Regions from separate parts of the Rhizobium oryzihabitans genome, predicted to be linked through region 1. Evidence: riboswitches for the same ligand, from Rfam matches in the RefSeq annotation. Region 1 holds a riboswitch; the other holds the start of a gene.
The links. Region 1 has a riboswitch for cobalamin ahead of nrdH (glutaredoxin-like protein NrdH). Riboswitches for the same ligand answer to the same signal wherever they lie in the genome.
Positions count from the first base shown of each region.

Region 2: linked by a shared signal. The riboswitch ahead of G3A56_RS11760 (DUF1636 family protein) and the one ahead of nrdH (glutaredoxin-like protein NrdH) in region 1 are both predicted to bind cobalamin.

Region 1 is NZ_CP048632.1:2,162,883-2,166,841, forward strand. Features, by position in the region: gene nrdE (class 1b ribonucleoside-diphosphate reductase subunit alpha) at 1-1,613, opposite strand, end outside; gene nrdI (class Ib ribonucleoside-diphosphate reductase assembly flavoprotein NrdI) at 1,601-1,999, opposite strand; gene nrdH (glutaredoxin-like protein NrdH) at 2,011-2,232, opposite strand; cobalamin riboswitch at 2,487-2,711, opposite strand; partial or broken gene G3A56_RS11295 (nucleoside triphosphate hydrolase) at 2,844-3,472, opposite strand; gene G3A56_RS11300 (ATP-binding cassette domain-containing protein) at 3,469-3,959, opposite strand, start outside.
Region 2 is NZ_CP048632.1:2,267,173-2,271,131, reverse strand. Features, by position in the region: gene cobN (cobaltochelatase subunit CobN) at 1-1,319, opposite strand, end outside; gene cobW (cobalamin biosynthesis protein CobW) at 1,421-2,458, opposite strand; gene G3A56_RS11760 (DUF1636 family protein) at 2,455-2,880, opposite strand; cobalamin riboswitch at 3,001-3,217, opposite strand; gene cobO (cob(I)yrinic acid a,c-diamide adenosyltransferase) at 3,353-3,959, shown strand, end outside.

The DNA of each region.
Region 1 (3,959 bases):
TCAAAGCCCTTGAAGCTCTGGCCCCTTTCCACGGCAAGGCGATTGCTGGCGCGGATGGCGTGGTAGGTCACCGTATAGAAATAGATATTGGTGAAATCGACGCCTTCTTCGGAACCATAGAAGATGCGCTCCCGCGCCAGATAACCGTGCAGGTTCATCTGGCCGAGCCCGATGGCGTGGCTGGCATCATTGCCCTTTTCCACCGAGGGTACGGAAGAGATGTGGCTCATATCCGAAACCGCCGTCAGCGCCCGGATGGAGGTCTCGATCGTCTTGCCGAAATCTGCCGAATCCATTGCTGATGCAATGTTGAGCGAGCCGAGATTGCAGGAAATATCCTTGCCCATATGGCTATAGGACAGATCGGCGTTTAACTCGCTCGCTTCGCTGACCTGAAGAATCTCCGAGCAGAGATTGCTCATGCTGATACGACCGGCGATCGGATTGGCGCGGTTCACCGTATCCTCGAACATAATGTAGGGATAACCACTTTCAAACTGGATTTCGGCGATGACCTGGAAGAACTCACGCGCCTTGATCTTCTTCTTGCGGATGCGGCTGTCGGCGACCATTTCATGATATTTTTCGGTGACCGAAATCTCGGTCAGCGGCACGCCATAGACCCGCTCCACATCATAGGGCGAGAACAAATACATATCCTCGTTGTTGCGGGCGAGTTCGAAGGTGATGTCGGGGATCACCACGCCGAGCGACAGGGTCTTGATGCGGATTTTTTCGTCGGCGTTTTCGCGCTTCGTATCAAGGAAGCGCATGATGTCCGGGTGGTGGGCATGCAGATAGACCGCGCCAGCACCCTGGCGTGCTCCGAGCTGGTTGGCATAGGAAAACGAATCTTCCAGCAACTTCATCACCGGAATGACGCCGGACGACTGGTTCTCGATCTGTTTGATCGGCGCTCCGAATTCGCGAATATTGGTCAAGGAAAGCGCCACGCCGCCGCCGCGCTTGGAAAGCTGCAGGGCCGAATTGATGGAGCGGCCTATGCTCTCCATATTGTCTTCTACACGCAGCAGAAAACACGAGACCAGCTCACCACGGCTTTTCTTGCCGGCGTTGAGAAAGGTCGGTGTTGCCGGCTGGAAGCGGCCCGAAATAATCTCATCGACCAGATCGCGGGCAAGCTGCTCATCGCCACGCGCAAGGGCCAGCGCCACCATGCAGACGCGATCCTCGTAACGCTCCAGATAGCGTTTTCCGTCGAAGGTCTTCAGCGTATAGGAGGTGTAATATTTGAAGGCGCCGAGAAAGGTCGGAAAGCGGAATTTCCGGGCATAGGCTTCATCGTAGAGGTCACGAACGAAATTGAAGGAATACTGGTCCAGCACCTCCTGCTCGTAATATCCTTCGGTCACCAGATAATCGAGCTTTTCCCTGAGGTTATGGAAAAAGACGGTATTCTGGTTGACGTGCTGGAGGAAATATTGCCTCGCCGCAAGGCGGTCCTTGTCGAGCTGGATTTTTCCATCCGCGTCATAGAGGTTCAGCATCGCGTTCAGCGCGTGGTAGTCCAGCCCAGTATCGACCGGTTTCTGGCTTGCGGCTACCGGCTGTTTGGCGTCCTTGCGCAGCGCGCTCGAGGTCAGCGTGTCCAAAATCGTTCCAATCCATGTTTGACATTGGCGACATCTTCCTCCGTGCCGAGAAGCTCGAAGCGATAGAGAAACGGCACCGCGCATTTGCGCGAGACGATATCTCCGGCGGATGCGAAAGCTGCGCCAAAATTCGTGTTTCCCGCCGCGATGACGCCGCGAATGAGGTTTCGGTTGGAGGGCTCGTTCAAGAACCGGATCACCGGTTTCGGCACGGCCCCTTTCGTGCCGCCGCCCCCATAGGTGGGGGTGACGAGTACATAGGGTTCCGACACATGCGGCACCTCCTCCTCGGCACCCAGCGGCAGGCGAAACAATCGTCGTCCCAGTTTCTGAAGGAAGCGATGCGTGTTTTCGGACCGGCTGGAATAATAGACGATCAGCCCCATCGCCCGCCGCCTCAGCTGATCGAGCCGATCATATCTGGACGGAAACCCGCCCAGTGGCGCTCGCCGGCGACGACCACCGGAACCTGCATGTAACCAAGGCCGCGAACGTGATCGAGCGCATCCGCATCTTCGGAAATATCGACGATCTCATAGCTCACGCCAATGCGATCGAGTGCGCGATAGGTGGCGGTGCATTGGACGCAGGCGGGCTTGCTGTAAACGGTGACGGTCATGATTTCCTCTTTCGAAGCCGCTTTTGCACACGGCTCAACATTGCCGATTGCGATCGCAATCGGTTGGCGATGGTTCTGTCATTCAGGTGGCGGGCACGGCCTTTAGCCGTGGAAAATCATTCTCTACGCCGACGAGCGCAGGAACTCAAAAAAATGCACTGGCATGACTTCACCCCGAAGCTTGTTCTGGAGGGGGCAGAAAAGGGCGCACGCAAATCATTTGCGTCAACACCTTCCTCCGGACACCCCGCCCGTGGACGTTTGCGCTCAAGGCAGGTCTCCTGACTTGCGGGTCACAACATCTATTCCGGCCTTCCCGGAGCTTTCGGCTCCAGTGACCCAAATCGGAACGATGCTCACCGCTTACAGTTGCGGGGGCAGTTTCGGCCTTGCTCCGCCATTAATGGCGTTACGCACCGAATTCCCGTCTTAGCTCCCGACGCTTGCGAATCGGAAGAACCTCGAACACCACATATAGTATATGAGGAAATTTTCTCGTCAATAAATAGACATGGAAAAGCCCCACCCTGTGGATCAAAAAGATTCAACACAGAGTCAACAAAGGCTTAACGATAAATGGAGTTGCCGCTCAAGACGGGAAAAGCGTTAATCTATTCCCAAATATCGATGCGAATATCGGCGGGGCGGGTGTTCTCGATTACCCTTTTTCCGTTGGGAAGATCGTTTTCAAAAAGTTTGGCGTGGATCGCAGCCGCATCGAGACCGTAACCCTGCCATCTGTTCCGCAGCCTCTCTTCGAGCACCGCGACGGACGGGCCAACGAAGATGGTGAGGTCAAAGCTGTCGGAAAGCGTGGTCCAGGGCGCTTCATTCAGCAGGAGATAATTGCCTTCGGCAAGGACAAAGCGTGTCTCTGGCGGGATAGCACGGGCGGAGGCGATGGCAATTTCGCGGGAACGGTCAAAAACCGGAACAAGCACCTCCTGTCCGCCCTTGCGAACGGCGGAGACGATATCGAGGAAACCACGCACATCGAAGGTTTCGGGAGCGCCCTTTCGCGGCAGCAGCCCCCGCTCTTCGAGAATGCCATTGTCCATATGAAAGCCATCCATCGGCAGGACGGCAGCCGTTTCGCTCCGCGCCAGCAGAGCGTCGCAGAGCGCATCCGCCAGCGTGGATTTGCCGGCCCCAGGGGACCGGCAATGGCGATGATGAAACGGGATTGGCCCTCTGCCCGCCGAAGAACGTCTTCGACGATCGTCTCAAGCTTCAGCGTCATGCGGCAAGCGTTTCCTTTGGCGCTTCCTTGGCGCCGGTCATGAAGGCAACGGCGTCGGACATGGTGTAATCCTTCGGATTGATGACGCACAGGCGCTTGCCCAGCCGGTGGATATGGATGCGATCCGCAACCTCGAAAACATGCGGCATGTTGTGCGAGATGAGAACGATCGGCAACCCGCGCGAGCGCACATCCAGAATAAGCTCCAGAACGCGGCGGCTTTCCTTGACGCCGAGTGCTGCGGTCGGCTCGTCGAGGATGACGACCTTGGAACCAAAGGCGGCCGCGCGCGCCACGGCGACACCCTGACGCTGGCCACCGGACAGGGTTTCCACCGCCTGATTGATGTTCTGGATCGTCATCAGGCCGAGTTCCGACAGTTTCTCGCGGGCGAATTTTTCCATGGCCGGTCGGTCCAGCGCCCGAAACAGGCTTCCCTGAATTCCGGGTTTTCGGATTTCCCGGCCGAGGAACATATTGTCGGCTA
Region 2 (3,959 bases), 100 kb from region 1:
TCGACAGACGCTTCCTGCTGCTCGACACAATCCAGCAAAGCCCGCGCCGTTTCGGGAATATCCGAAACGGCATATCCGGCCGCGGCCAGATCGCGCAGCATTTCAAGCACGCTTTGCGGCACATCGAGACCAACGGCATAACCGGTGCGCCCCGGCGCAGCACCCGGATAATCCGGCATCAAAATAACGATCCGCCGTTCCTGCGGCGCAGACTGTTTCAACCGCAGAAACGCAGCGATGCGGTTTGCCACCTGCTCGACACGATCCGCTTCCGGCGTGTTAACGAGGCTGACACCGCCATCGGTCCGCATCTGTTTGAATGAGATAGCACCGGCAAGAATCCGGCCATCGAGTTCCGGCAAAACCACATGCATGGCAAGGTCGGATGGGTTGAGACCGCGCGCATTTTCCGCCCAGCCGTCGCGGTGCGTCGTCGCCATGACCACCTGAAACACCGGCACGCCGAGGCGATCAAACAGGGTTTTGCCACCGTCGTCCGTCTGACTGGCAAAAGCCGTGGCGGCAACAATGGCCGCGGGCTTGATATCCGGCAGCACGGTTTCAAGAAAGCGGATCGCCTCCGCATCCTTCAGGCCGCTGACGAAAATCGGCAAAGGGCTAAAACCGCGCTGTGCGAGCCCATGAAACAGCGCATCGACGGGCGCAGAATCCGAAGCCAGAAGCATGGAGCGGTAAAAGAGAATGGGCAGAATAGGTGCATCGGCGGGGTAACCCACGCAGGCTTCCGCTTGATCCACAACGCCTTTACCGGGCCGGTAGAAACCCGCTTTCGGCAGCGGTTGGGCCTCGATATCCGGCCATGCGCCACCGCTTGCAAGAACCGAAAGCCCGGAGGCAAGCCGGTCCATATTCTCCCGCCCACCCTCACGGAAGAAGGAGAGGACTGAGGAAAGCGTCTGTCGATCGACGGTCGAGGCCGCCTCCAGCTTCTCGTCCCTCTCGCTGCACTCACCAGGCAATAACAGAAGCTTTATGCCGCGCCGTCGCGCCATTATGGAGAGTTGATCCACGCCGTAACGCCAGCGCTCCGCACCGCCCAGAATCCGGATAAGGATGACACGGGCGTGCTCCGCCGTTTTTTCGATCCACAGATCGACTGACATCGGATGCCGAAGTTCGGAGAGGTTGGCGGCGGACAGGGAAGGAAGTCTGGACCCCACCTGCCGCCATGCCTGTTCCAGCCCGGCAAGATCGCTTGCCGAAAAAGACAGCATCACCACATCCGATCGCGGCTGATTGAGATCAACCGGCTCGACCAGATCGTCCAGAGACGAGGATGTGGTGGCGAGAATATGCATCTAAGGCATTTCCAGTAAAAGTGCAGTGCAGTTTTGCGTCCGACAATGCGCAAACAAGACAGCACGTCCGATGATTCCGTTTAAACCGGACGTGCTTTATGTCAGGCGGCCAGCATCTGTTCGATCTTTTCGCGGTTGATGCCCTTCTCGCCGATGATGACGAGGCGGCTGCGGCGCTCCTCACCGGCTGCCCATGGCCGATCGTAATAATGGTTGACGCGGCTGCCGACAGCCTGCACCTGCAGGCGCATCGGCTTGGCGGAAACTTCAACGAAACCCTTGATGCGAAGAACGTTTTCCGCAGCAGCAGTTTCCGCGATACGGGTGGCCAGTGCTTCCGGATCGGTCACGGCGGGCAGATCGATGACGAAGCTGTCGAAATCGTCGTGTTCGTGGTCAAGCTCGCCATCATGATGGGTGCGGCGGTTTTCGATATCCTCCTCCACCGCAAGGCCGAGACCAATCAGAACGGCGGGGTCGATTGCACCATTCGAGGCGACGACGATCTTCGCAGCCCGCGGCAGATGCTCGAGAATATGAGCCTTCGCCTTTTCCAGACCGGCGTGATCAAGGAGATCGGCCTTGGTGAGGACGATGAGATCGGCGCAGGCGACCTGATCCTCGAAGACTTCTTCCACCGGATCGTCGTGATCGAGCGCTTCGTCATTCGCCCGCTGGGCGGCAAGCGCTTCCATGTCATGCGCCACCTGGCCCTCTGCAAGGGCGGCACCGTCCACGACAGCCACCACGGCATCCACCGTTACGCGGCTCTTGATCGCCGGCCACTGGAACGCCTGCACCAGGGGCTTCGGCAGGGCAAGGCCCGAGGTCTCGATGAGGATATGCTCCACCTTCGGCTGGCGGCTGAGGATCTGTTCAATGGCCGGCTGGAAATCATCCGCGACCGTGCAGCAGATGCAGCCATTGGCCAGTTCGACGATGTTTTCCTCCGGGCAGCTCTCAATGCCGCAGCCTTTGAGGATTTCGCCATCGATGCCGATATCACCGAACTCATTGACGATGATGGCCAGTCGCTTGCCATCAAGCTTTTCGAGAAGACCGCGCAGCAGCGTGGTTTTTCCGGCCCCCAGAAAGCCGGTGACGATGGTGCAGGGAACGCGGTCCAGAAGGGTGCTCATGATCTCTCCTCGGTAAAATCGAATGGGGGAATGCGCGCCACCATGCCGCGCTTCAATGTATCGGGGCGGCCGCGCCAGGGCATCAGGCCATCTGCGGAGGCGGCCAGCATGCGCGCGCCGGTCAGCAGGTCTTCCGCATCGTCGGGCGTCAGCCCGCCAAAGACATAGGACCAGCCGTCGCCGCCGCGAAGCACGGCGCTGAGGCCGCGTTTGCAATTGGCAAGACAATTGACGGAACGGACGACAATGCCGGCTTCCTGCGCCGTTGCCATGACGGCATCCGCAAGACGTGCACCGGGTCGCGGCTCCGCATTGGGATCGGTTTCATCGCGACAGCTGCGGCAGACAAAAACGACGACGCCGGAGGCGTTTTCGCCTTCCGCCTCCGAATTCGCACATGAAGAGACCGCTGTAATATCCAAACCGTTTCGCTTTCCGCGCCTTTAAAAACTCATCGGGGTGCGGATGTCGAAAACGGCATGCGGAAAAGCGCAGAGCCGGCTGTTCGATCTGACCGACTGACCGGAGCACCCCGCCCGGCAGACGTTTTTCCTGAAACGGCAGGTCTCCTGGCTTGCGGCTTTAAAACACCCGGGCACCGCCTTCCCGAACCATCTTTAGAGGTTCAGTGGCTTTACGGTGCGGGCTTGCCGCTTACAGTTGCGGGGGCAGCCACGGAATGACCCCTGTCAGGGCGGAACCGTGTTCCCTCTTAGCTTTTCCCGTTGCCGGGAAAAGACCGTCAGTCCCTTACCCTTAGGCTGAACGGGCGTGGGGGTCAATGCCGCGGCCCGTTGGCTGGCCGCATTGCCGGGTGCGGCAAATTGGGTATAGTCGCCGCTCCGAAAGGCAGGGGCATCCGGCCCCGCGCCGCTGGACGAGAAGGAAAACGCGATGACACGCGACATCAGCGACAGCGAAGCCGAACGCCACCGGCAGAAAATGGTGAACCGCAAGACGGTTCAGGATGCCGAAGTCGCGGAAAAGACCATCGAAAAAGGTCTGCTGATGATCAATACCGGCCCCGGTAAAGGCAAGTCCACGGCGGCTTTCGGCCTTGCTTTGCGCATGCTCGGCACCGGACGCAGGGTCGGCGTGGTGCAATTCATCAAGGGCGCATGGTCCACGGGTGAACAGCAGGCGCTGACGCTCTTCGGTGACAAGGTCGTCTGGCGTACCATGGGCGAGGGGTTTACCTGGGACACGCAGGACCTGAAGCGCGATGTCATGGCAGCCGCAAAGGCCTGGGAAGAAGCCAAGGTCCTGATGGCTGACGAAACGATCGGCCTCCTGATCCTCGACGAGTTGAATATCGCGCTGCGTTACGATTACCTGCCGCTGGAAGAAGTCGTCGAAACCCTTTCCAGCCGCCGGCCCGATCTGCATGTCATCGTCACCGGCCGCAACGCCAAGCAACCGTTGATCGACGCCGCCGACATGGTGACGGAAATGACCCTCGTCAAACATCACTTCAAGGCGGGTGTGAAGGCGCAGGCAGGGA